3 regions of the Neobacillus camarae genome follow, and region 1 is predicted to be linked to each of the others. Evidence: predicted binding sites of a transcription regulator. Region 1 holds the regulator's gene; each other region holds the start of a gene.

The links. The regulator Rex, encoded in region 1, represses fermentation and respiration genes when NADH is low (regulators of the CRP and FNR family bind a similar motif). The targets are predictions, from matches to a motif close to TTGTGAAATATTTCACAA.
Region 2: ACY8D0_RS08900 (TIGR04190 family B12-binding domain/radical SAM domain protein) is a predicted target of Rex. The motif match lies at 3,620-3,637, and genes of this name have one in related genera.
Region 3: qoxA (cytochrome aa3 quinol oxidase subunit II) is a predicted target of Rex. The motif match lies at 1,814-1,831, and genes of this name have one in related genera.

Annotation. Positions count from the first base shown of each region.
Region 1 is NZ_JBUCKX010000004.1:169,002-175,936, reverse strand. It holds gene ACY8D0_RS22275 (acyl-CoA dehydrogenase family protein) at 1-767, opposite strand, end outside; gene ACY8D0_RS22270 (DUF4395 domain-containing protein) at 1,131-1,559, opposite strand; gene ACY8D0_RS22265 (DegV family protein) at 1,723-2,550, shown strand; gene ACY8D0_RS22260 (redox-sensing transcriptional repressor Rex) at 2,666-3,331, opposite strand; gene moaC (cyclic pyranopterin monophosphate synthase MoaC) at 3,337-3,843, opposite strand; gene ACY8D0_RS22250 (ABC-F family ATP-binding cassette domain-containing protein) at 4,017-5,936, shown strand; gene tsaD (tRNA (adenosine(37)-N6)-threonylcarbamoyltransferase complex transferase subunit TsaD) at 6,549-6,935, opposite strand, start outside.
Region 2 is NZ_JBUCKX010000002.1:242,325-249,259, forward strand. It holds gene ACY8D0_RS08885 (branched-chain amino acid ABC transporter permease) at 1-48, shown strand, start outside; gene ACY8D0_RS08890 (ABC transporter ATP-binding protein) at 26-802, shown strand; gene ACY8D0_RS08895 (ABC transporter ATP-binding protein) at 804-1,511, shown strand; gene ACY8D0_RS08900 (TIGR04190 family B12-binding domain/radical SAM domain protein) at 1,748-3,556, opposite strand; gene ACY8D0_RS08905 (GAF domain-containing sensor histidine kinase) at 3,960-5,825, shown strand; gene ACY8D0_RS08910 (response regulator) at 5,800-6,465, shown strand; gene ACY8D0_RS08915 (S8 family serine peptidase) at 6,669-6,935, shown strand, end outside.
Region 3 is NZ_JBUCKX010000001.1:1,454,296-1,461,230, reverse strand. It holds gene cspD (cold-shock protein CspD) at 1-199, opposite strand, end outside; gene ACY8D0_RS06655 (Cof-type HAD-IIB family hydrolase) at 276-1,043, opposite strand; gene ACY8D0_RS06650 (iron-sulfur cluster assembly accessory protein) at 1,191-1,496, opposite strand; gene qoxA (cytochrome aa3 quinol oxidase subunit II) at 1,881-2,846, shown strand; gene qoxB (cytochrome aa3 quinol oxidase subunit I) at 2,836-4,815, shown strand; gene qoxC (cytochrome aa3 quinol oxidase subunit III) at 4,805-5,410, shown strand; gene qoxD (cytochrome aa3 quinol oxidase subunit IV) at 5,412-5,705, shown strand; gene pssA (CDP-diacylglycerol--serine O-phosphatidyltransferase) at 5,744-6,439, opposite strand; gene ACY8D0_RS06620 (TerC family protein) at 6,697-6,935, opposite strand, start outside.

The sequences.
Region 1 (6,935 bases):
CGTTTTTCCTTTTCTTTATCGCCTGGAAGCCAGGACGGAACGATAAAGGTGGAGACCTTAGTGGTGCCGGCTATTTTGGCGGTGACCACGGAATAATCAGCATGGGCAGCTGAGCAGAAGAATTTATTGCCATATAGCCGATAATGGCTTCCTTCTGGCACCGCCTCCAATACATTGGCCGGCAAATCGGACCCGCCCTGGATTTCCGTCATAAACTGAGCACCGATTGCAAACTCCCCGTTGATGCCTTCTTTTGTATGTTGGAGGATTTCTTGAAGCTCGGGGATTTCATCATTTGGAAACTGCTCTAATAGGGCGACTAAGCCATGGGTGCAGGTTAGCGGACAGGTCACGCCCGCTTCTCCAAGCTGATGAATTAACATTCTTTTGACAAAGCTTTCCCAAGGATGCCTTTTGCTTGAAAACAGGCCTTCTCCAAATATTCCTTGTTCGAGTTGAAGGGTTTCCATCGGCCGGACGATTCGATCAATCCGGTGGTTAAACGCGTCGTAGTGAAGCATGTAGGGACGGACTTCAGGGCGGGCAATTCGTTCGGCCAATTGATTCCATTTGGTTGATACAGTTGGGGAGAAAGTTTGCAGGGTTTTATGGATATCTTCGTACTGGGATGCGGCGAATTTTTTGACGGCTTTCTGTAAGAATGGCTCGTCCCGGTACCAGTCAAGGCTGGCACGCTTTTCGAGGAATTCATCAAAGCTATAAGAATTGGCTCCTCTTGTGGCAGCGTCCTGGGAAGCGATGTTCATTGAATGTCACTCCTTCTTATTGGGAAATTTTACAAATATTCAGTTTTATTTTAAGCTGGGAAAAGGGTAGACGTCAATGTGAGGAATGAAGATGGGGTTTAACAGGATGGGGAATTTTCTTTATAGTAAGGTTCTGGGCGGTTCATGAAGACAAAACTTGCTGATTTCCGTGATTCTTGTCCTCATGATGGCTTTATGAGGACAAAACTACGTTCATTACTGCCTTTTCTGTCCTCATGACGGCTCCATGAGGACAACATCCTGTTTATTTCTTTATTTCCTGTCCTCATGACATAATTAGGACTGATCAGCTCGCCATTAAAAAAGGAGCTGCATAAAAACAGCTCTCTTCCTAAATTCTCTCTATTGTTGCTGGGTTCTGCGATACTGGTATTGTCTCCATTGGTAGTGAATAAAACAGCCGATGCAAAATCCCAGGATAGCGACAAATGCAGCAATCATCACCAGCGCTGAAAACACATAACCGAGTGTAGTCCAGCCCAGCACAAAACTGAGAAATCCTATCCCGAGACAAGACACGGCAATCTTTTGGTTAAACTGCTGCTGCTCCCAGTCCTCCGGAATATAGGATTTGGGATCCTTCTTCAAAAAAAGCTTTGCTATTTGCATAACCGGATTAAATCCGAATAAAAGACCAAGTATTCCTGCAGTAAATGGGATCAACAAAATCCACTCATAACCAGTCACCCAGGTTAAGAGAACACTAATCACAATCACCCACTGATTGGTTTTCACAAGCGGACGTGGGATTGAACGAACTGCTTCTGCCATTTTAATCCCGACCTTTCTTATTTGTTTTATAGGTTTATATATATTTTAATCATTTCCCCCTATTTTGTATAGAAAAACTTATCGCTCAAATTTTAAAAAATACATACAATCCTACTAACTGTTATACTTAAATAAAAGATACAAAGTTAAGGACGGGGTCTCTATGATCAAAATTATCACCGATAGCTCGGCTGATTTGCCGAAACATTTAATCGAAAAATACAATATCACTGTGGTCCCGTTGACCATCATGATCAACAACGAAACCTATTCGGAAGGGGTCGACCTGACACCGGATGAGTTTTTTACAAAAATGTTCAACTCCAATGAGCTGCCAAAAACTTCTCAGCCTTCACCAGCCTTGTTTGCTGAAACCTTTAGCCGATTCAACAGTGATGACCAGCTGCTTTGCCTGACCATCTCATCCGGCCTGAGCGGTACCTATCAATCCGCCTCGCTTGGCAAAGACCTGTCAGATGCGAACGTCACGGTGTTTGATACTCTTGCCGGATCGCTAGGACATGGATTGCAACTTATCCGCGCCGCGGAACTCGCCCGTCAAGGACGGACAATGGACGAAATCCTGAAGGAGCTTACCGATTATCGTGAAAAAATGACCATCCTGGTCCTTTTAGATACGTTGGAAAATATCGTTAAGGGCGGCCGCCTCAGCAAATTCCAAGGCTCGTTAGCCAAGATTCTGAATATCAAAGTGATTTTAGAAAGAGTCGAGGGTGGAAAAGTGGAAATCAAAGAGAAGGTTAGAGGCAAGAAACGGTTTCACAACCGGACGATGGAGCTCATCCAAGAGCAAAGCAGCGATTTCTCCCATACCGTATTCGGGATTACCCATACCGGAAACACAGAAGAAGCCGAAGCGATTAAGCAAGAGCTTATCGAGAGATTCCATCCAAAAGAAGTCATTGTGAACTACATGGGGGCCACGATGGGAACATATGCCGGTAAGGGCGGCATGATTATTTCTTTCTAAAATGCTTTGTTCACTGATTTTTTTTACTCTGTTGATTGAAGTGGAAATCAACAGCCATATTGAGCAATGCCTTCAAAAAAAAAACAGACCTTTTCCGAAAAAAGGCCTGTTTTTCCTATTCTTCCTCTGCCTCTGTCTCATTCGCATTTGGATAATGCTTTAAAAAATAAACCAATGACTGCAGTTCGACCGCTAAATCGATATGATGAACCCGGATTGACGGCGGCACATTCAACCGCGCCGGTGTGAAATTTAATATCCCCTTCACATTGGTTTTCACCAGCCGGTCTGTAATTAGTTGAGCAACCGGAGCAGGAACGGTTAATATGATAACAGGGATATCTTCCTCCACTAAGTATTTTTCCAAATCATCCATGGAGTGAACGGGAACATCCCCTATGGAAGTCCCGATTTTATTCGGATCCACATCAAATGCACATTGAATTTTCGTATTATTGTTTTTCATAAAATTGTAATGCAAAAACGCCGTTCCCAGATTACCGACCCCAACTAGGGCAACCTTGGTCAATTCGTCCTGATCGAGGGTTTTACGAAAGAAAGTCAGGAGATAATTGACATTATACCCGTACCCTTTCTTCCCTAAAGCTCCAAAATAGGAGAAATCCCGGCGGATAGTTGCTGAGTCCACTTTTACGGCTTCACTTAGTTCTGCCGAAGACACCCTCTGTTTTCCGGAGGCATGCAAATTTTGGATAAATCGATAATATAAGGGCAGCCGTTTTGCTGTTGCCTGTGGTATTTTTGCTGTCTCGTTCGCCATACTCCTCACCTCTCTAATTGATTTATCTCTTCTCTAATAAAGTCTCCGTTTTTTCCTCCGGTTTTCTTTACTAAATAGGTTGGACCGATAACCATCCCTTTATCGACGGCCTTGCACATATCATATACGGTTAAAGCACAGGCCGACGCAGCTGTTAGCGCTTCCATCTCGACGCCAGTGCTTCCTTTGGTCTTTACTTCGGTTTGTATCGATAATTTATACTGATCCGCATCCTGTTGCTCCCATGAGAAGTTAACATTCACTCCGGTCAGAGGAATCGGGTGACACATCGGGATAATGTCCCATGTTTTTTTGGCGGCCATGATAGCTGCTACCTGGGCAACTGCCAAGACATCGCCTTTCTTCATTTCATTATTGGTCACTTTTTGGTAAATCTCTTTGCTGACAGTAATGCTGGAGTTGGCAAGCGCGGTACGAGCTGTTTCCGGCTTATCACTAACGTCCACCATCTTTGCCCTGCCTTCTTCATTAAAATGAGTAAATTCAGCCATTTAAAAAGCCTCCCAAAGGAATAATACTATATTTTCACGATTCTGTCTGTGAAACTTTGCACGAAATCGCTTATTTTTTTTTCCAAAAGAAACACATTCCCGAAAACCCGCCGTTTATTGCCGACCTTTTCGGAATAAGGTACACTATTTATAGGTAATTGAGGTGAAAAAATATGATTTTATTACAAGTGAACCAACTGGAAAAATATTATGGCGCTGAACTTATTTTATCGAATATAAAGCTCGAATTACAAACCCGTGACCGTGTTGCCCTTGTTGGACGCAACGGTGCCGGGAAATCGACATTGCTGAAAATCATTGCCGGCCATCTATCGCATGACGGCGGGGAAATCATCAAACCGAAAGATGTTTCCATCGGCTATTTAGCACAAAATACGGGTTTGGAATCGAACCTGTCGATTTGGGAGGAAATGCTGACTGTATTCGAGGACCTGCTTACCATGGAAAAGTCGTTAAGAAGACTGGAAGAACAAATGGCCGATCCTGATATTTTCAACAATCAGGGAAAATACGAACGGATCCTTAAAGAGTACGATCTGCTCCAAGTGAGTTTCAAGGAGCAGGGCGGCTATCAATTTGAGGCCGATATCCGTTCCGTGCTTCACGGACTAAATTTTCATGACCAGTCGCTCATCATCTCCAGCCTGAGCGGCGGCCAAAAGACCCGGTTGGCCTTGGGCAAACTGCTTTTAACTAAACCTGATATTTTAATATTGGACGAGCCTACCAACCATCTGGATATCGAAACGCTCTCCTGGCTTGAGCAATATTTACAGGGATATGACGGAGCCATTTTAATCGTTTCCCATGACCGGTACTTTTTAGATAAGGTCGTGACCCAAGTTTATGAACTGTCGCGCCGGCAAATGCAAAAGTTTACCGGCAACTATAGCGCCTATCTGGATCAGAAGGCTGCCAATTACGAACGGGACATGAAGTTGTACGAAAAGCAGCAACAAGAAATTGCCGCCCTTCAGGACTTTATCCAAAGAAACCTGGCACGGGCTTCGACCACCAAACGGGCCCAAAGCCGACGCAAGAAACTGGAGAAAATAGATGTCATGGATCGTCCGGCAGGCGATGAAAAGTCGGCCAACTTCTCCTTTGATATTGAAAAACAGAGCGGAAATGACGTGTTAACGGTGGACTCCCTTGCGGTCGGTTATCATGGGGAAAAAGTGTCAGAGGGAATTTCCTTCCGTGTATTTCGCGGGGACAGCATTGCCCTTGTCGGACCAAACGGGATTGGCAAATCGACCCTGTTGAAAACCATCATTAAAAGGCTGCAGCCCCTCGCAGGGACTGTCCAATATGGGACCAATCTTTCCATTGGTTATTATGATCAGGAGCAGGCGAACTTAACTTCCAATAAACGTGTTTTAAACGAGTTGTGGGATGAATATCCGCTCAAGCCGGAAAAAGAAATCCGTACCGTTTTGGGTAACTTCCTGTTTTCCGGTGATGATGTTTTAAAAACCGTCACCTCATTAAGCGGCGGTGAAAAAGCCCGGCTGGCCCTCGCCAAGCTGATGATGGAAAAAGCCAATCTGTTAATCTTGGACGAGCCTACCAACCATTTGGACCTCGACAGTAAGGAAATTCTCGAGAACGCCTTGGTTGAGTATCCAGGAACCATTTTATTTGTTTCCCATGACCGGTATTTTATCAATCGGATTGCCACTAAGGTATTAGAGCTTAGTCCAACGGGCGGTACCGAATATCTTGGCGATTATGATTACTATTTGGATAAAAAGCTGGAACAGGAAGAGCTCGCTGCATTGGAGGCCCAAGCTTCCTTGCAAAAGGCCGTTGCCAATGACCAGGCTGATAAAACGAGTTATCAACAGGATAAAGAAACCAAGAAGCTAGAACGCCAACGAAAGCGAAGACTAGAGGAAATCGAACAAAAGATTGAGCAATTAGAAGAAGAAATTCAAGACTATGAACAGCAATTATGCGACCCTGAAGTGTTTCAGGACCATGAAAGAGTATTAGAAATTAATAGCAAGAATGAACATGCCAAAGCCAACCTGGATCAATACATGGAAGAATGGGCTGAATTGGCGGAATAAGTGGATCAACCGGGCTATTTGTCCGGTTTTTTTATATTTTCAAATAAAATTATAGAGATATAGAAGGTTTGCTTTTTCCACAAGCTTATTCACACAAAGGATGGCTTTACTACAGTAATCCACCGACTTTTCCACATTATCCACAGATTATATCAAAAATATCCACATTATCAACATAATTCAGCACTTATCCACAACCGTAACCATTTATATTCCTGAATTTTATCCACAATGATCTTTTAAACAAACGTTTGTTTAAAAAAGGGGGATAATTTAATCAAACGTTTAATTAAACATAAACAAACGTTTGATTTATTCCAAAAACCCTGAAGGATTCTAAGGTTTTCCAAAGTTAATCAAATGTTTAATTAATATTAATCAAACGTTTGGTTAACTAGAGTTAAAATTAAACAAACGGTTAATTAAAATGCATTGTTTTAGCCAGAATATTTTTTTACAATAATGCTCCTTTAAATTTGATTTCCGCCTCAGTCGCTCAGCGAACCTGCAGGCTCACCTCGGCGCTAAAGGTGTTAACTGGGGCTCTTCAGGCCCTGTACGCCCGCAGAAGTCAGGGGCTACAATAAAAAAACCCTTCCGATTGGAAGGGACTTAATTAAATTTTTCAATATCCAGCCCTGGGTTTGCATTCAAGTTCAGTTCAGCTCGAATTCCTTTTTCATACATGACACTGCCCGCTGCAGCAATCATAGCCGCATTGTCGGTGCATAACGATAAAGGGGGAATCACCAATTCCACGTCAGAACCTTTGGTAAAGGTTTGTTCCAGTGCTTCCCTTAATCCCTTGTTGGCTGCCACGCCGCCGGCCACCAATAATTGTTTGACTCCATATTGATCAACAGCCCGCTTTGCTTTGGTAACCAAAACCTCCACGACGCTCGCTTGGAAGCTGGCCGCCAATTCCCCAGGAGCAATCGTTTCCCCTCGTTGTTCGGCATTGTGGACTGTATTAATCACAGCCGACTTCAAACCGCTGAA
Region 2 (6,935 bases), on a different contig from region 1:
CGCACGGCAAAAGGAGGCATGCAAGATGACAAACACACCGTTGCTTAAAGTGGACCATGCCGGAATCCGGTTTGGAGGTTTAAAGGCTGTGTCCGAAGTGAATATGGAGCTGAAAGAAGGCGAATTGGTCGGGCTGATTGGGCCAAACGGTGCTGGGAAAACGACCTTTTTCAACTTGTTGACGGGCGTGTATGTGCCGACAGAAGGCAGCATTCTCCTCGATGGAAAAAAACTGAACGGCCTTGCCCCCTATAAAATCACGAAAAAGGGCATCAGCCGGACGTTTCAAAACATCCGGTTGTTTAGCGATTTGTCGGTGCTGGATAATGTGAAAGTTGCCTATCACTCGCTGGCAAGGCATTCGATTGCAAGTTCGATTCTAAGGCTCCCCTCCCATTTCTCGGGGGAGAAAGAAATGGAACAAAAGGCGATTGAGTTTTTAAAAATCTTTAAGCTTGATGGCGTGATGCATGAGCAGGCCAAAAACCTGCCGTACGGCCAACAGCGCCGCCTGGAAATCGCCCGCGCTTTGGCCGCAAACCCGAGGCTCTTGCTTCTTGATGAACCGGCGGCGGGGATGAATCCACAGGAAACGGAAGAGCTGATGAATCTGATCGCGTTAATCCGTGAAAAATTCTCGCTGACGATTTTGCTGATTGAGCATGATATGAATCTGGTAATGGGAGTTTGCGAGCGGATATATGTACTGGACCATGGCCAATTGATTGCCGACGGCACACCGGAGGTAATCAGAAACAATCCAAAAGTTATTGAGGCGTATCTCGGCGAGGAGGTATCATAACATGCTGAAAGTGAACGATATCAATGTCTATTATGGCAATATCCATGCCTTAAAGGGTGTGTCGCTGGACATTAATGCCGGTGAGATTGTCACACTGATTGGGGCCAACGGTGCTGGAAAAAGCACTCTGTTAAAAACCATTTCCGGTTTATTAAAACCAAAAAAGGGCGAGATCCTGTTTGAAAATGAGCATGTGGCCGGCAAAGTGCCGCAGTTGATTGTGAAACGGGGAATCTCGCAGGTTCCGGAAGGGCGCCGCGTGTTTGCGAACATGTCGGTGGAAGAGAATTTGGAATTGGGCGCGTTCTTGCGCAAGGATAAAAAAGGCATTCAGGAGGATTTCGAAAAAGTCTACCAACTCTTTCCCCGCCTCCTCGAACGCCGCAAGCAGCAGTCCGGCACGTTGTCAGGCGGCGAGCAGCAGATGCTGGCCATGGGCCGTGCGTTGATGGCGAGGCCGCGGCTGCTTTTGCTGGACGAACCTTCCATGGGCCTTGCCCCTTTGCTGGTGAAAACCATTTTTCGGATTATCGAGGAAATCAATCAAACGGGGACTACGATTCTATTAGTAGAACAGAATGCCAATATGGCCTTATCGATTGCCAACCGCGCTTACGTTATTGAAACAGGTAAAATTGTTGCCTCTGGTACGGCGGCGGAACTGGGCGAAAGTGACCAAATCAGGAAAGCTTATCTGGGAGGGCATTAATTAGAAAAGCAGAAGCGCCCTCGGAACAAGCACAAAACGCTTGTTCCTGCGAAGTCTATTCTAGGAAGCCTTCCTTATTGGTCAGCGCCGTATGGCCTCCTCTAACGTTTTCCTTCGTACGATGTCGATGCTGTCGAAGCCTTCCTTGTGGAGTCAGACAATTCTCGAAATCAAGATTTTTATTATACATGGTTTCTTCTAAAAAAGGGATTGGCTTTGGCCAATTCCCTTTTCTTTTATATATTGGCTTTCCTTTGTTCAGGGTCAAGCTTAAATTGGTAGCGGTGCTGCGGCTGGAACAGGTGCTTGAATTTAATCTTATATTCCTCATACAATTGTTCCAATCCAACCAATGAGAGGGAGAAGAAGTTAGCGTAATTCTTTTGCACTTCCCACTTCAATTCGTTCTTGCCGCAAATGCTGTATTTATTAAGCTGCTCAATTTCCTCTTGGAGCAGGTCGAGTTCCGGCTTTTGCTGCTCTTCAGGCAGGGCTAGGATAGTATCAATTTTCTCGATATACGCCTGCGATTTTTCAATCTTGTCCTTGATCTCAAGGTACCCTGCTTTATCAATCAAGTTATAGTGCAGCTTAAAATCATTCAGCTTCTGGGCCGCTTCATAAGTGGAATTGACGATGTCGTCCCTGGTCATTTCTTTTGTCTCGAAGCTTAACATATGCTTCCACGATGGCTGGCAGATCGCCTTGCGGTGGTCTTCAAGCGTGTGGCAGAACTTTTTGTAGCCATAAACTTCCGGATGCTCAAATGCCGGGCTGGCTGGGTCAAGGAACGGCGCAAGCGGCGCGACAAAGTAGAATATTCTTGTGTCCTTGTTACAGGCCAAATGAATTTGCTCACAGAAATCAATGTTGTCCACGGCGCTTTGGAAAGTCTGTCCCGGCACTCCGACCATGAAGAACAGGTCAATTTTTTTACAGCTGTGCTTTAACGCAAAATTTAAGGTTTCGATGACCTTTTGGTTGGTGCAATTGAATTTCCCGTTAAACCGGCGAAGTTTTTCCTCGTACGTTTCCAGGGTGATTTCAATGCTGTATTTCGGGCAGCTGTCCTCCATCATTTTAAAGAACTCTTCATCGGCATATTGAAACAGTTCAAAAACGATTTCATTTTTCAACTGGAGTTCTTTTAGCCGGCTGAAAAATTCGCTGACATACTCGCGGCCGCCCTGCCGCAGGTCATGCAGGATAAAGATGGGCGCGCGGCTGAACCGGGAAATGAATTGAATATCCTCGACTAGCTTTTTCGGTGACCGCAACGCCAGTCGGCTGCGGTTGCAGTTCTGGTCGTAGGCGTCACGGGAACCGCCGCAAATGAGACAGTTTTGCGTGCAGCCGCGAGCCGTCAACAGGGCGGTGTTCGGGTATTGCAGCCAGCCGTTGTATGGCAGCGGGTCCAAGAAGTTACGGTACTTAAACACCGACCGTACGGTGTAACGGTATCCGGGAACGTCGACATCGTCCAAATCGGATGGCACGTAGGTAATCGGGTTATAACCGATTTCACTGCCTTTTTTCCAGGTCAGGTTCGGAATGTCCGCATAATGGGTGTTTCCTGTCTCAATTTTGTTCATGAGCAGCAGCATCAGCTTTTCCGTGGAATCGCCGCGCATGACAAAATCGATAAACGGGTAGTCGATTAATTCTTTATGGTAGTAGGTGGACGACAATCCGCCAAAGATGACAGGCGTTGTCGGGTGCAGTTCCTTCACCAGTTTGGCGAGTTCAATGCTCCCGTGGGCATGGGGCAGCCAGTGCAGGTCAATTCCGAACGCACGTGTTTTAATGTTTTTCAGTTTTTTCTCCACATCAAAGTTGTCGCTCATTAACATCCGGTTGGCGATATTGATGATTTTCACCCGCAGCCCGTACCGTTCCAGGTAATCAGCGATAGAGGTCAGGCCGATCGGGTACATTTCAAATACGGGCGATGATGGCACGACATCACTGATGGGTCCGGCTAGGAGAGAATTTTTCCGGAAATCGTAAACACTCGGCGCATGCAGCAATACTAAATCATATCTCATGGCTTCTCACTCCAAATCTTATTTACTAAGACAATCATTTATATAATCATTGAATGACATATTTTGTGAAACAATTCACATGCTGGGTTAAATGACATTACCAAATTCGGTATGTTGCTAATTACAATCGATTATCCTTGTTGATTCTAGTTTACTATAATGAAAGTTTGCTATATTGGCGTAACATTGACGAATTTTCGTTAATTTTGTGGAAATTCTGTGGAAATAGATGGATTACCCAGGTGTTTATTTGTGTTTTGGAAAGCCCCTGCATTTTATTGGGAAAGTTTTTGATCATAACCAAAGCCCTCCCATACACTCATATTGTTTTCGGCAGTTGAATAAAGTACACTTTAATTAACAGAATATTTGATGATTTTACATTTTTATGGAGAGGTTGGGAATGGAAAATCCAGGTGTTTGGCAAAAAAGAGAACAGCTATCGCGGGCCATCCTGCTGGTGACAACCATCATCGGTGCTGGGTGTTTTCTTGAATTTGGTTTGTTTCGAATAACCAATCCCAGCCATCCGATGATATTGACCCTTTTGGTGTTTTTTTTGATGGTGGTCGAGTTGTTTCCCTTGCCGATTTGGAAGGGAACAGTAACCATTTCATTTCCGCTGGTTTATGTCATTTATATCATCAGCGGACTCGCATTTACGCTTGTGGCCTTAGGGACGGTTGCTACAGCGGTGAATTTCCTGCAAAGGCGTCCGCTCCGGATTGTGCTGTTTAACCCGGCCTTGTTAATCATCAGTTTCCTTTGTGCCTACTGGCTGACCGAGTGGCTGTTTCCTTTGCTGCCTTTCGATGGGGGATCGGGAGTCGTAAACGGGATTGCGCATGTCAGCCTGATTATGGTTCCGTTTTATTTAATCAATAACTTGCTCGTTGACCTTGTGCTAGTGACCAGGCCGCAACATTACAGTATTCAAGCTTGGAAGCGTAAGCTGATTCAGGAAATCAATAGTTTTCTTGTTTCTTTTGGTTACTTGGCCTTGTTTGTGGTCGTGGGAAGCCAGAATCGTGGAATTATCGATGCTTTTTCCTACTTTTTCTTTTTCTCCCCCCTCGTTTGTTTTGCTCTGCTCAGTTCGATTATTGCCAATCTGAAAAAAGAAAAGGCAAAGCTAAAAGCGCTTTTCAGTATTTCGTCCGAGTTGAATAAAAAAATTGCCTCTCCGGATTGGCTGACATTTTTAACAGAAAATCTTCAGGAATTTATTGATGTAGAAGCATGGATTTTATGGAAACGGCAGAAGGACGGCTGGAGTTTGTGCTTCGCCTCGGGACTGGACAAGGGGGGTGGAGAATTGATGGACAGGCCCCCGGAGAATTTGGATAGGGTAAAAAATTTGACGGTGTATCCCGACACGGCGATGTCCGCTGGTCCCGCAGGGGAATTTTTTGCAAAGGAAATCCGCTCGCTGATGTACGCTCCGTTAATTTTAGAAGATGAATTGATGGGAATGTTTGTGTTTGGCCGCAGCAGGACTAAAAGCTTTAGAGAGGAAGACATGCAGGGTGCGGCCACACTGGCTAATCAACTGGCTGTGTTGATGAAAACCAAGCGGCTGTTCGCTGAGCAGGAGAAACGTTTGATTTTGGAAGAAAGAAACCGACTTGCCCGCGATATCCATGACGGGATCGCCCAATCGCTTGCCGGTGCGGTTATGAACTTGGAGACCGCTCAGCGGAGATTTCTGAAACAGCCGGATGATGCATTCCGGCTGGTCCAAGAAAGTACAGAAAAATTGCGCGGCAGCCTGAAGGAGGTCAGGCAATCCATCTATGCCCTCCGTCCCTATCCGACAGAACGGGTGGGCCTTAAATCGGCGATTTCCTCCAAAATCACAAACGTCATGAAGGAAACCGGCTTGCAAGTCTGTCTGGAGACACGGGGGCCTGAGTTTCATTTAAGCTCGATGGTAGAAAAAATATTATTCGACATCTGCCAGGAAAGTGTCCATAATGCGGTTAAACATGCGCAGGCTTCCCAAATAGACATTCTGTTAAGCTACCAGAAAGAAAATGTCTTGTTAAAGGTCAAGGATAACGGCAAAGGCTTTTCGCTGTTCCAAGCGATGATAAAGGCACGGACAGACCCACATTTCGGGATTTTGCACATGAATGAAGCGGCGGAAAAAATCCACGCATCGCTGCAAATCGACAGCAAACCGGGGGCGGGGACGGAAATTACGTTAACGGTGCCAAGAATGGGGATTGAAGGGAGGGATTGGCTTGATCAATCTTATGTTAGTCGATGACCACGCTGTCCTTCGGGATGGGCTGAAAAATATTATCGAAATGGAATCGGATATCCAGGTGGTGGCGGAAGCGGTCAATGGGAACGACGCGATTGCCAAAGTAAAAGAGTCACAGCCGGATGTGATTTTGATGGATATCAATATTCCGGAAAAAAACGGGATTGAGGCAACGGGTGCCATTAAACAGCTTAACCCGGAAATTAAGATTATCATTCTAACGATGTTTGACCATGACGAATACTTTATGTCCGCCATCCGCGAAGGGGCAGACGGTTATTTGCTGAAGGATGCCCCTTCACAGCATGTCATCGATGCGATTCGCGGGGTGGCCAATGGGCAGTCGGTGATTCACTCGGCGATGACGAAAAAGTTTTTAGGCTTTTATCAGCCCAAGCCCATATTGGAGCAGGAACCAGTACTGGCCGAAGAGAGGCTGGATTTGCCGCTGACGGACCGCGAGAAGGAAGTCCTGTTATGCCTGGTGAAAGGGATGAATAACAAGGATATCGCCCAAGCGCTTTATATCAGCGATAAAACCGTGAAAATCCATGTCAGCAATATTTTTAAAAAGCTCGGCGTCAAGAGCCGGTCTCAGGTCGTGATTTATGCTGTGCAGCATCAGCTTGTGCCTTTGACATAAGCATTTGGGGTAACAGGCACCATTTCCTAATAAGGATTTGGTGCCTGTTTCTTTTGTGCTGGTGCTCTGTCATTTTAGACTAGTGGAAGGATATAACTTTAGTAGAATGGAAAATAGTACCAGTTATACAACCTTTGCCGAATAGTATTTTCAAGTGATTTTTTAGACAATGAATCTACTAAATCGGAAATGGGGAATGGACTGTGAAAAAGTGGTTGACAGGGATACTCATATTGGGATTACTCGTTTCGCTTATTATGCCGAATCTATCAAAAGCGGAGGCAGAAATTAATCCGGCGATGGTAGATTTGAATTTGCTTCAGGTGCTTAAAACCGCAACGTCGCCTGTACAAGTGATTGTCACTTTTGATGGCGACGGTGCCCCGACCAGGGAAAACCTGAACTTATTGGAGAGTTTGGGGATTGGCAAAGGAAAGGTATTAACTGCCCTGCCGATGGTGGGTACTTTG
Region 3 (6,935 bases), on a different contig from region 1:
ATTGTTTGTGCACGTTAACGGCTTGCGGTCCCCGCTGGCCGTTTTCAATTTCAAACGTCACTTCTTGTCCTTCTTCTAAGGATTTGTATCCTTCACCTTGTATTGCAGAGAAATGGACAAATACATCTTCTCCGCCTTCACGCTCAATAAATCCAAATCCTTTTTCATTGTTAAACCATTTTACTTTTCCGTGTTCCATTCTAAATAATGCCTCCCTGAATAATCAAAGCTAAATTAAAATACTTTATATTCTATTTTTCCCATTTTTTCATTTTTTATTCGCCATTTTCCGCTAGTATCCAAGTTCGAATGGCAAAGGCCACGCCATTTTCATCATTTGTCTTTGTCACCCAATCGGCAGCTTGCTTTACTTTTTCTTGGGCATTCCCCATGGCAACCCCCAAGCCGGCCTCTTTAATCATCGCCAGATCATTCAGGCTGTCCCCGACTGCCATGACATTTTCCATCTTTATTCCTAACCGGCCGCAAACAATCTCCAGTCCTTTCGCTTTCGAGATCCCGACCGGGTTAATTTCAATGTTATGGACAAACGAATTAGTTAATTCAAATTCCCCTCTGGTTTGTAATTGTTGAAAAACGGTTTCCCGAATTGTTTCGTCCTCGATATTGAAACCAAATTTCATCCATTCCATATTATGTAAATCTTCGGGCATTTCATCATGCCAGGTCTGCTCCGTACTAATTGCCCAAAATCCAGTGTTGAATTGCCGGGACAGTTGGTACATCCATTCTATCTGTTCAGGTGTTAATAGTTCCCTGCGGAACAGTTCCCTGTTTTCATCCCATATTTCACTGCCATTTACGGTTACCAAATAGGAATTAAGCCCCAATGCATCTGCATGTTCCCTGCATGTGTTAATTGAACGTCCTGTACTAAGGACGACAATAATACCTTGATTTTGTGCCTCTTGAATGGCCAGTTGGTTTTCGTTAGATATTTGATGATTGCTGTTTAATAAAGTGCCATCCATATCCAGTGCCACCAATTTAATTTTCTTGCCATTTATGTGATTAGTCTTCATAAGTACAGCGACTCCCTTCTTCCTTTTTAGATTAACATGTTTAATAGGTAAGAACAAAAATATTCCCTTTATTTACATAATATTTTTATAGTAACGTCTGAAAAGTAAAAAAGCTGGCCCGAATCAGGGTCAGCTCGTCTTTAATGATTAATGATGATGGTGATGACCGCCCATCGCCGGGTTTGTAATCACCCATTCTTCTTGTGGGACTTGGAAATATTGAATCCACACCCCATCCAAATATTCGTCACCTTTTTCCAAAATAAAATCAATATCTTTATCCGTTTTTACGACTTCATCGTTTTCCGTCGGAGTATCGAGCATTAGGTCATAATGTGCATGATCCCCGTGAACATTTGTCACATATACGCGGAACAATTTTCCTTGCGCGTCTTCTGCTTCCATCATTTTTTTTAATGCTTTCGCAGCATTACGGTTAATTTTTACCTTCATAATTGAAATCTCCTCTTTAAAAAAATTCACTGTATTACTTCATTACTATAGTAAAATAGCCAATCCAATGCAAATGAATCCTACTAATAATAATGATTTAAATTACAATCAAAAGGTTTTTCCAAAGAATTCCTTGAATGCCTATTTAAATCCTTAACAAATTTGTCACAAATTTGTTCAAAAACCTATATAAACGTCACTGACATCTTGGTAAACTAATTTATGAACTTTCTTTGTCTGTTAGTAATTATTCTAAAATCATAATGATTATAACAAGTCCTAACAGGCTTTTCCAAATTGGCTCACTACATAAAAGATTGTGAACATATTCACATCAATATAGGCCAATGCATAAATGATTATAGAGAGGAGATTGAATAACAAATGTTTAAGAAACGATGGTTGATTCCCCTGCTTTCACTGTTTACCGCCTTGTTGCTGAGCGGTTGTGACAGCAAAATGGTGGTCTTTGATCCAAAGGGACCAGCTGCAAGAGAGATTTTGGATTTAATTAACTGGTCTCTTGTATTCATGGCCCTGATTGTGGTAGTTGTCGTCGGCTTGTTTGTGTACATTATTTGGAAGTATCGGGCACGCCCGGAAAATGAGGGCTACGAGCCACCTGAGGAACACGGCAGCACAAAACTCGAAATGATCTGGACGGCTCTTCCAATTGTCATCGTTATAGCGTTAACGATTCCAACGGTCAAAACCGTTTATGGCTTAGAAAAGCCTCCTGCGGAGTATGCCGACAAAGACCCTATCGTAATCAACGTTACCTCTGCTGACTGGAAATGGATTTTCAGCTACCCGGAACAAGGGATTGAAACAGTGAATTACGTGAATATCCCTGCTGGCACACCTGTTCAGTTTAAATTAACCTCGGCGGGCACAATGCAATCCTTCTGGGTACCTGCTTTGGGCGGTCAAGTATACACCATGAATAAAATGGAAACAAAAATGTATCTAACCGCAGACCAGCCAGGTGAATTCTTGGGAAGAAACACAAACTTTAACGGACGTGGCTATGCCGATATGGAATTCACGGTGGAAGCCAAAACTCCTGAAGACTTTGAAAAATGGGTCAAAGAAGTCAAAGATACGGCTCCTAAATTGTCTGAGAAAAAATATTTGAGCTTATTAAAGCCAACCCACTTAGGCCGCGAAACCTTCGTTGGCACACATTTACAATGGGTTGATCACGGTAAAATGAATTCAGGTACTTATACGAATCCTGAACTATACGAAGTCCATGGTGTCAAAGGGAAAATTTTTGAGGATGAAAAATCCCAAAGTGAATCCACAACCACGGATAAAAATACTGATGGAGGTGAGCAAAGTGGACATTAATTGGCATGATTTATTTATTGTCGGTAATCCATTAATATTAGGCTCTCAAATTGCGATTCTACTTTCAGTGATTGGTATCGTGGCATTGCTTACCTACCTTAAAAGGTGGAAATGGCTATGGCGCGAATGGCTTACCACTGTTGACCATAAACGAATCGGGATTATGTATATCCTGGCCGGTGTTCTCATGTTTTTCCGCGGCGGTGTTGACGGCCTGATGATGAAGGCCCAAACCTCCCGTCCGGAAATGAACTTTTTAGATGCACAGCACTATAACGAAGTGTTCACCACTCACGGAGTGATTATGATCTTGTTCGCTGCGATGCCGCTTTTAATTGGGATCATGAACTATGTGATTCCGCTGCAAATTGGCGCGCGCGACGTAGCATTCCCGCAATTGAACGCCCTAAGCTTCTGGCTGTTCTTCAGCGGTGCGATGTTATTCAATATTTCATTCGTTATCGGCGGTTCGCCTGATGCAGGCTGGACAGCTTACTTCCCTCTTGCTGGTAAAGAGTTTACGCCAGGTATCGGGAACAACTACTATGCAGTGGCGATTCAGATTGCCGGTATCGGTACATTGATAAGCGGTATTAACTTTATTGTCACGATTTTAAAAATGCGGGCAAAAGGCATGACGCTAATGAAAATGCCGATGTTCACTTGGACATCGTTTATTGCCTCTGTTATTATCGTTTCCGCTTTCCCTATTTTCACAGTTGCCCTTGCCTTAATGGCAATGGACCGTATTTTCGGTACCCACTTCTTCACGCTGAGCGGCGGTGGAATGGATATGATGTGGGTTAACTTGTTCTGGTTATGGGGACACCCTGAGGTTTATATTGTTGTTCTTCCTGCTTTCGGGATGTTCTCAGAGGTTATTGCTACCTTCTCAAGAAAAATGTTATTTGGTTATAAATCGATGGTGTTCTCTGTCGTTGGTATTGCTATATTAAGTATGCTCGTTTGGGTCCACCACTTCTTTACAATGGGTGCGGGACCAGCAGTTAACTCGGTGTTCTCGATCACAACGATGATGATTGCGATTCCTACCGGTGTCAAAATGTTTAACTGGCTGTTCACGATGAGAAAAGGACGGATTGAATTCTCTACCGCGATGCTGTGGGCTCTTGCCTTTATCCCATGCTTCCTAATTGGTGGGGTTACAGGGGTTATGTTGGCGATGAGTGCAGCCGATTATCAATACCATAATACGTTATTCTTAGTGGCTCACTTCCACTATACATTAATACCTGGTGTTGTTTTTGCGGTATTTGCCGGTCTTTACTACTGGTGGCCAAAAATGTTTGGGTTTATGCTGAATGAGAAGCTTGGAAAAATTCACTTCTGGCTTTTCACCATCGGCTTTAACGTTACGTTCATGCCAATGTTCTTCTTGGGACTTGATGGTGCGGTAAGACGTTCGTATACCTATTCTGCCGAATCTGGGTTTGCCCCATTATTTTTAGTTTCAGCGATTGGCGCTGTCATCTTGGCACTAGGTTTTGCTGCATTCTGCTACAACATTTATTGGAGCACAAGATATGCAGACAGAAATATTTCAAACGACCCATGGAATGCAAGAACATTGGAATGGGCAACAGCTTCCCCTGCCCCACTCTATAATTTTGCAAAGGTACCAGAAGTCAAAACATTGGATGCATTCTGGTATATGAAGAAACAGAATGAAGGTTTAACCCTTAGTGATGAGGAAATTAAAGAGATTCATATGCCTAATAATTCCGGTCTTCCGTTCTATATGGGAGTAATCTTCGGAATTACAGGGTTCTTGTTAGTATTTGAATGGAAACTTGCGGCACTTGTTGCTGCTGTCGGCATCATCATCGGGCTGATTATCCGTTCCTTTGATTATAATGACGGCTACCATGTTACGGTCGATGAAATTAAAGAAACCGAGAAATCATGGCGCTCAAGTGTTGGTAAAGGAGTGAAAAATCATGTCGGCTAATGTAAATACAGCCTTACCGCTTGAATACCAAACGGAACAAAACCGCTTGAACATTTTAGGTTTCTGGGTTTTCCTAGGGGCCGAGATTATCCTGTTTGGAACCTTGTTTGCTGTTTATTCTGTTCTTAATGCCCGCTTTGCCGGCGGGCCGACACCTAAGGATCTTTTTGAGATTAAAGATGTCATGATTGAAACGATATTACTGTTAACCAGTAGTTTTACCTGTGGGTTGGCGATCTATGAAATGCGCCGAAACCATAAAAACGGGTTGTTGCTTTGGCTCATCATCACCCTTTTGCTTGGTGCCGGGTTTGTATTTATGGAGGTTACTGAGTTTATCCATTATGTGCATGAAGGAGCAACAATGCAAACCAGCGCGTGGTTATCAAGCTTCTTTACCCTTTTGGGCACTCACGGACTCCATGTCAGCATGGGGATTGGCTGGGCGACCATGGTTATTATCCAAATCATGCAACGTGGATTAACACCGGTAACGGCCCGCAAGACCTTTATTATCGGCTTGTACTGGCACTTTCTTGATGTCGTTTGGATTTTTATTTTCACATTTGTTTATTTATCAGGGATGGTGAGATAGAATGGAAAAACATAAAAACGGATTTCCTATCACACACGTAGTAGGGTTTATCATGTCATTGGTCCTCACCTTTGCGGCCCTTGGAGTGGCATTAAAAACATCCCTTTCGTTTACAGCGATTTTCTGGATTATCGGCTCATTGGCAGTTATACAGGCGATACTGCAACTGTATATGTTCATGCACATGAATGAAGGGGAAGACGGCACCGCGAATACCATCAATATCATTTCCGGTTTCGGGGTCGCCCTTCTTGCAGTCGCAGGATCCATTTGGGTTATGTCATTTGGAATGTAAAAAAACAGGGTAATGAGCATGGGCTCATTACCCTGTTTTTATTTTGGCGTTTTTTTGCGGCGGCGCCTTCTTACAAACTGGTAACTTAAGTAGGCAATGTATAATGGGATCGCTATGTAAAGAAAATACGGAAAGCGATATTTTTCCCTTTTGTAAAAGAGAAAAATCGCGCAAGCCAAAAAGGCGGTAATAATAATTCCGTACTTAGGCAGTGGCACTTCTTTTAAACTTGGAATTTTAATGGTGCTGACCATTAAAAAACAGATGACAAAAAAAGCGATTGGCAAGAATATGCCAGGCATTTTCCCTTGGAACAGCGTCAACAGTGTCAAAATTCCCCCGCCTGCCGTGATGGGAACTCCAGTAAAATATTTTAGCGATGATTTTACGGCGTTTATGTTAAACCTAGCCAATCGATATGCACCAAATAACGGAAACAGACCGGAAATGGCCATGCCGATTATTCCATAAATGGAAAAGTAGGAATAATAGGCCATCATGGCCGGGGCCACGCCAAATGTCACGATATCGGCAAGTGAATCCAGCTCTTTCCCCAGATCACTCTGGACACGCAGCATTCTAGCAATGCGGCCATCCATACTATCCAACATCATCCCAATTAAGATTAATATCGCGGCATTTTTATAATCTCCTTGGGCGGAGTACATCACGGATAAGAACCCAAAAAGTAAATTGCTTAGGGTAAATAGGTTTGGAATACTGTTTCTAATAATATGTATCACTCCAATTTTTGCAAAGCAGTAATTGTCTAATCACCCGCCTAGCTTATTTTTATTATAACGCTTTTCTTTGTCGTATTGGAAAAATAAATTGGCGGTTGTAACCCAAAGCCAGAAAAAACAAATCAAAAACATACCACGCCTGGTTAAGAACGCCAAAATGAAAGCCAGTCATTATTATTATACTGAGTTGGTCCGCTAATACTATGACGAGGGGATGACATTTTTTCATCCCCCCCTTTTTGTATAATCTAGTTCACCTGATGGCTTGATTTCTTTTCCTTATTGACCATTTCCTTCTGCTGCCCCTTCGAGAAGAACCAGCCAGCAGCAGCTATTCCGGCCAGTACCACATAGAACGTAATCTTCCATTCAATCGAATGGGAAAATTCTTCGCTCAAAATCGCCAGCTGTGGATGGGATAACGTGTAAACGGTCAATTTGACACCCACCCAGCCGACAATCGAAAAAGCAGCAATTTCCAAGCCGG